DNA from 2 places in the Sphaerobacter thermophilus DSM 20745 genome. Region 2 is predicted to be linked to the other one. Evidence: riboswitches for the same ligand, from Rfam matches in the RefSeq annotation. Region 2 holds a riboswitch; the other holds the start of a gene.
The links. Region 2 has a riboswitch for S-adenosylmethionine ahead of mtnA (S-methyl-5-thioribose-1-phosphate isomerase). Riboswitches for the same ligand answer to the same signal wherever they lie in the genome.
Positions count from the first base shown of each region.

Region 1: linked by a shared signal. The riboswitch ahead of metX (homoserine O-acetyltransferase MetX) and the one ahead of mtnA (S-methyl-5-thioribose-1-phosphate isomerase) in region 2 are both predicted to bind S-adenosylmethionine.

Region 1 is NC_013523.1:1,689,827-1,693,160, reverse strand. Features, by position in the region: gene STHE_RS07780 (O-acetylhomoserine aminocarboxypropyltransferase/cysteine synthase family protein) at 1-581, opposite strand, end outside; gene metX (homoserine O-acetyltransferase MetX) at 688-1,812, opposite strand; SAM riboswitch class I at 2,219-2,320, opposite strand; gene STHE_RS07770 (hypothetical protein) at 2,603-3,334, shown strand, end outside.
Region 2 is NC_013523.1:1,229,485-1,232,818, reverse strand. Features, by position in the region: gene ahcY (adenosylhomocysteinase) at 1-199, opposite strand, end outside; gene mtnA (S-methyl-5-thioribose-1-phosphate isomerase) at 255-1,307, opposite strand; SAM riboswitch class I at 1,414-1,524, opposite strand; gene STHE_RS05615 (VOC family protein) at 1,708-2,679, opposite strand; gene ligM (vanillate/3-O-methylgallate O-demethylase) at 2,825-3,334, opposite strand, start outside.

The DNA of each region.
Region 1 (3,334 bases), 460 kb from region 2:
AGCGGCACGCCCACCTCATGGGCAATGGCCGCCACGTCGCGGATGCGCACCACGTCGAGTCGCGGGTTGCCGATCGTCTCCATGTAGAGCGCGCGGGTCTTGTCGGTGATCGCCTCGCGGAAGTTGTCGAGGTTCGACGGGTCGACGAAGCGGGTGGTGATGCCGTGCTTCGGCAGGGTCACGGCGAAGAGATTGTAGGTGCCGCCGTAGAGGCTGGCAGCCGAAACGATCTCGTCCCCCGCTTCAAGGAAGGTGAAGATGGCGAGCGACTCCGCTGCCTGGCCGGAGGCGGTCGCCAGGCCCGCGACACCCCCTTCGAGCGAGGCAACGCGCTGCTCAAACACGTCGTTGGTGGGGTTCATGATGCGGGTGTAGATGTTGCCGAACTGCTCCAGCGCGAACAATTGGGCGGCGTGCTCCGCATTGTGGAAGACGAACGAGGTCGTCTGGTAGATCGGCACCGCGCGGGCCGTGGTGGTCGGGTCCGGCTGTTGGCCTGCGTGGACCTGTCGTGTGCTGAATCCCCAGCGACGCTCGGTTCCATTCTTCTCGCTCACGGCTACGTTCTCCTCTCGAACCATTCGATCACTCGTGTCATGCAGTGGCCGGCCTCTTCCGGCCGCGGTCGTCGGGCGCGGGCGTGCTTCCCGCGCCCTGGCGGTGGCCGTGCCTCGTCGTTCAGCACGGCTACGGCTCCTCGATAAAGGACTTGATAATCGGCGCCAGGAGGTGGAAGTCCTTCAGGAAGGCGTCGTGTCCGTTGGGCGAGTCCAGCTCGTAGTAGCGCGCGTCGCGTCCCAGGCGCTGCAGGTGCTCGGCGATCTCGCGGCCGTAGATAGGCAGGAACAGGATGTCGGAGCGAATGCTGACCGCGAGCGTCCGCGCCTGGATGCGCGCCAGCCCTTCCTCGTACCCGCCGCGACCGCGACCCAGGTCGTGCGAGTCCATCGCGCGTGTCAGGTAGAGGTACGAGTTGGCGTCGAAGCGGCGTACGAGCTTGTCCCCCTGGTAGTGCAGGTACCCCTCGACATCGTAGCGGGTGAGGAACTCCGGCCAGGCGGTGTAACGGGCCTCCGGCCGGCGGCCGAAGCGGGCCTGCATCAACTCGTCGCTCTGGTAGGTGATCATGCCGACCATGCGGGCCAGAGCCAGGCCGCGGTCGGGTCCCATGCCGGGCTCGTACTCGCCGTTGCGCCAGGCCGGATCGAGCATGATCGCGCGCCGCTGCACCTCGTTGTAGGCGATCCCCTGCGGGCTGAAGCGGCCCGACGTGGCGATCGGCACGATTCGGTCGACGTAATCCGGGAACATGGCCGCCCACTCCAGCGCCTGCATCCCGCCGAGCGAGCCGCCGATCACGGCGTGCAGCCGCCGGACGCCGAGCCGTTCCAGCAGGCGGGCCTGCGCCGCGACCATGTCGCGGACCGTGATCGAGGGGAAGCGCAGGTTGTAGCGCGTGCCGGTTCGCGGGTCGATCGAGCACGGCCCGGTCGAGCCGTAGCAGCTCCCCAGCAGGTTGGAGCAGACGACGAAGAAGCGGTCGGTGTCGATCGGGCGACCGGGGCCGACCAGCGGCTCCCACCAGCCCGGCCTGTCGTCTGGGCCATGCGAGGCGACGTGGCTGTCGCCGGTCAGGGCGTGGGTGACGAGGACGGCGTTGTCGCCGTCCGCATTGAGCTCGCCCCAGGTCTCGTAGGCGAGCTCGACATATGGGATCGTCGCGCCCTGCTCCGTGATGAACGGTGCATCGGGCGTCGCGATCGTGAGCGAGCGGCGAGTCGATACGGTCGATGCGTCGGTCGTGATGGTCACGTTCCCCTCCCGCGGCGGTCAAGGTTGCTCAGCCCTGGTGCCTGCCATCGGCCGGGGCGGGGAATACAAAACGCCCGTCCCCGGCCTCGGGGACGGGCGCTAGAGCCCGTGGTACCACCCCGCTTCGCCCGCGCCTCGCGACGCGGACCTCAGTGGGTGCGTATGCACCCTGACCTGGATAACGGAGGTCAACCCGGCGGTACCTACTGGGGGCAACTGCCCGGTTCAGCCCGCGGCTCGGAGGTCATCTTCACCCGGCACCCGTGCGCCGCCTTCCACCGTCGCGGCTCGCTAGAGCCGTGGTTTCCGGGCTACTCTCCTCGTCATCGCCGTTGCTGGCCGTCTGCTTGGCTGTGGGAGGGATCAAAAAACCCTCCACACCAGGTGGAGGGGGCCTTCATTCGTTCGCTCATCGTGCGGACACTGTCCGCCGGCATTGGCACCTGGCGCAGTACGCGCTGGTTGCCGGGCTTCGCAGGGCCGTTCCCTCCACCACTCTGGATGAGCGTAGGCCATATTCACTTGTGGCGCTGATCGTACTGGACTCCCAGGGTCTCTGTCAAGTCCCATTCCCTGACATCTGGCAATCGCCCATCGCACCGGTTCGTCGAGTCACAGCCGAATTCACGCCCACCAGGTTGACATCGGATCGTGGTGCGCGTAGAGGGACGGCCGTGAGAGTGGCCATTACCGCTTCCTGCTGGTCGGAGTTGCTCTCGTGGTGGTAAGTGGCTTGCGCGCGTCTTGCGCTAGAGGGAGTCGACCGGAGCGCTACACGAGGGGTCCGGGCATGGACAATACCACCTCCGGCGCATCGCTGCGCCTGTCGGCCGCGTTGCTGCTCGTGGGACAACTCCTGTACATCGGGGTCACCCAGCTCCACGCCGGTGGAGAGGCCAATGACCATCCCACCATCTTCGCCGTGTACGCCGGCAGTGGGAACTGGACGGTGGTCCACGTCGGCCAGTTCGTGGCCATGGGGATCTTGCTTGCCGGGCTGCTCGCGCTCTACTTCGGCGTGGATCTGCGGGCGGGCACGGCCAGATGGGCAGGACGATTCGGTGCCGTCTTGGCCGGGGTCGCGCTCGCGCTGTACGGCGCCCTCCAGGCGGTCGACGGGGTCGCCAACAAGCAGGCCGATGCTGCGTGGGTACGCGCCCCGGACGCCGAGAAGGCGGCGCGCTTCGCGAGCGCCGAGGCCATCCGCTGGATCGAGTGGGGGATGCGGAGCTACCACGACTATGCGCTTGGCCTCGCCCTGCTCCTGTTTTCAGTCGCGGTCGTGCGGACGGCGTGGGTCCCGTGGCCCATCGCGTTCCTGATGGGCCTGTCCGGCCTCGTCTATCTGGTCCAGGGCTGGGTGGTTGGCGCCGAGGGCTTCTCGCAAACGCTGTCGATCGAGATCGTGCTGGCCTGGGTGCTGAGCCTGGTGTGGATGATCTGGCTCGTCCTCGTCTCCTGGCGGATGCCGGAATCGGAGCTCCGGCGCCTGGCGGCTGAAGGCCGGGGTCGCCCCGGGACG
Region 2 (3,334 bases):
AGGCCAGATTGGCAGTCTCCGTGGTCACGTGGACGCAGGCGACGATGCGAACGCCCTCGAGTGGCCGATCACGCTCGAACGACTCTCGAATCAACCCGAGTACCGGCATCTCGCGAGCCGCCCAGGCGATCCGCCGGCGCCCCGCTTCGGCCAGCCCGATGTCCTTGATGTCGTACCTGACGTCCGTGCTCCCGGCCATCCATGTCCCTTTCCGCTCGTCGCCTCACCACGCCCAACCGCGGCATCGCCTCAGTCTACTCTGCCACCGCGGCTACTGCCCGTCGGATCGCCTCGTCGTACGGCGGCTCCAGCACACCGTGCTCGGTGATGATGGCCGTCACCAGCTCCGCCGGCGTCACGTCGAAGGCGGGATTCCACACCGGCGCATCCGGCACGGTGATCGCGATCCCGTCCACGACGCGCACCTCGTCCGGCGATCGCTCCTCGATCGGGATGCTGGCGCCGTCGGGTGTGTCCGGGTCGAGGGTCGACACCGGCGCCGCCACGTAGAACGGGATCCCATGGCTCCGCGCCGCCAGCGCCACCGCGTAGGTCCCGATCTTGTTGGCCACATCCCCGTTGGCGGCGATCCGGTCGGCCCCGACCACGACCGCGTCAACCTCCCCGCGCGCCATCAGAGCCGCAGCCGCTGCGTCGGGGATCAGCGTGTGGGGCACACCGAGTCGCGTCAACTCCCAAACGGTCAGCCGGGCACCCTGAAGGCGGGGGCGGCTCTCGTCGACGTAGACCATCGCCACCTTGCCCTGCTCGTGCGCGGTCCGGATCACCCCGAGCGCGGTGCCATAGGCCCCGGTCGCCAGTGCCCCCGTGTTACAGTGGGTCAGCACACGAGCACCAAAAGGCAAGAGCGCCGACCCCAGTTCGCTGAGCGCGCGATCCGCAGCCCATTGCTGGTCAAGGAGTCGTTCCACCAGACGGTCGAGCCAGTCCACGGCCGTCGCCGCGTCCGGAGCACCGAGACCCACCCGGCGCGCACGTTCGATCGCCCAGTGCAGATTGACGGCGGTCGGTCGGGTCTGACCCAACGTCCGCGCCGCCTGGTCAAGGGCTGCGTCGACCGGCTGTCCCTGTTCGAGCGCGGTCCGCGCGGCAATCGCCATCCCAGCCGCCGCCGCGATCCCGATTGCCGGCGCTCCGCGCACCTGCATAATGCGGATGGCGTCCGCGACGGCCTCGACCGAGCCCGCTGAGACCCAGCGCTCGACCTCCGGAAGCCGCGTCTGATCCAGCAGGCGGAGTACGCCCCGCTCCCACACCAGGGGCCGCATGTCGGCAGGGTCGCTCATCGGAGCCCACCAGGCGGCACGGTCGAACCGGTCCGTATCCCCGATCGCATCATGGTGCAAACAAAAGGGCCTCTCGTGAGCGAGAAGCCGGTTGACTCCCGCGTCACTCTCATCTCTCAGCGGCAACGCCGCTGCCGGAATTGGCACCGCGCGGACCGTGCGATCCGTCGGTTGCCGGGCTTCGTCGGGCCGTTCCCTCCACCACTCTGGATAAGAGAGACCGCTCTATTCACTTTGCGCCGCACTATAGCACAGGGCCCGGAGCGCGACAACGCACCGGGCCTCTCCAGTTAAGTCGTGCGGTACACCCGAAGGGACGGCCAAAGTCGACAGGCACACCACCGGACGGTGGACATCGAACTGCCCGCTGGCATCGCTCGGCGGCGACAACGCCAGCTCGCTACTTCACCGGCGGGGTGCCGTGGGTGTGGAAGGTCGCAACGGTCTGCAACCCCCAGGCCTGCCCACGCTGGCGCTCCGCCTGGCTCCAGATGATCGGCTTCCAGTCGGGCGCGACCACGAGCCGCGCGCCGGGGCAACCGATCTCGACGCGATGCCCGCCCGGCTCGATGACGTAGAGGAAGACCGTCTGTTGAATCGCGTGCTTGTGAGGGCCGTACTCGATGGGGGCGCCGAACTCGATCGCGATGTCCGCCGCCCTCAGCACCTCCTCGCGGGTATCGACCGCGTAGCAGACGTGGTGGAAGCGGCCCGGTGTACCGGTCGCATCCTCGGTGATGGCCACCTCGTACCCCTTGTTGTTCGAGGTGAGCCACGCGCCCTTCTCAGAGCCGTCGTCGAACACGATCCCCTCGGTAAAGCGCATACCGAGCGTCTCCTGCAACGCCACGCGGCAGGCGCGGACGTCGACGGCGAACAGGTTGATGTGGTCGAGCCGGCGGAGGTTGCAGCCTCGCGCCGGGAACCGCGAGGCCTGGTTCTTCAGGGCCGGTTTCGTCTCCGGGGTCGGCTGGTACCACTCGATGTCCCAGATCAACTCGACGACATGGCCGTCGGGCGTGCGGAAGCGGTAGGCCCGGCCGTGCCCCTCGTCACCGTCGATCCAGCCGATACCGAGACCCGCCTTCTCGACCTCGGCCACGCAGCGATCGAGCGCCTCAGGCGACGTCACACGAAAGGCGAAGTGCTCCATCATCGGCACCGGGCCGGCGGTCAGCTTCAAGGTGTGGTGAGCGTAGTCGTCCCAACCCCGGAGGTAGACCGAGTTGCCCTTCCGGCCGCTCTCGATCAAGCCGAGGAACTCGGTGAAGAAGCGCACGCTCTCGTCGAGGGTGGGTGTGATGAGTTCGACGTGCGCCAGGTGCGCCAGGTCAAAGCGGGGCTCGCCAATCCACAAACGCATCTCATCCATCGTTCACAACTCCCATCCCGCCCCGCCCGCGTGCGCCCACGAGCGCTGAGGTCGGGCACGTGGAGCGAGGCGTTCCCCGCTAACGCCGGACTACCTAAGCGAGATCGAGCCCCGGCGCTCCGAAGCGCCGGGGCGTCATTCAAGCCTAGCGTCCGACGACCGTCTCCCGATACCGGCGGGACGGCTCGGCGTAGGGCACGGGGCCGACCGTGGCACGCAGCTCGACCTGCACATGCCGCTCGACCGACGGCTTCCGGGTGCCGCCGTCCGGCTCGCCCCAGACCAGGATCACCTCGGTGCCTGGCTTCGCGTACGCCTCGTCCACCATTGCGAGCGAGAGCATCGAGGCTTCGTTCGAGCTGTAGCCGCAGAAGGTCGAGATGCCGACGATGTCGCCCTGCTTGTTCCGGACCGCGTCGTACATCCAGGTGGCGTACTGGGTGCCCGGCAGATCGATGTACTTGGGGCGCTGACCCTTGGGCTTGGTAAAGAGCGCGGCGAAGACCTTTGCGACATCTTCGCCGTTCCAAGCCAGCGTCACCTTCTTGCGGTGCGGCCGCTTCGCCATCTCTTCGAGCGCCTCGCGCCCGATGAAGTCATGGTCGAACTTCAGGATTCGCCCATAACCCAATTCCCACGGATTGAGGTAGTAGTC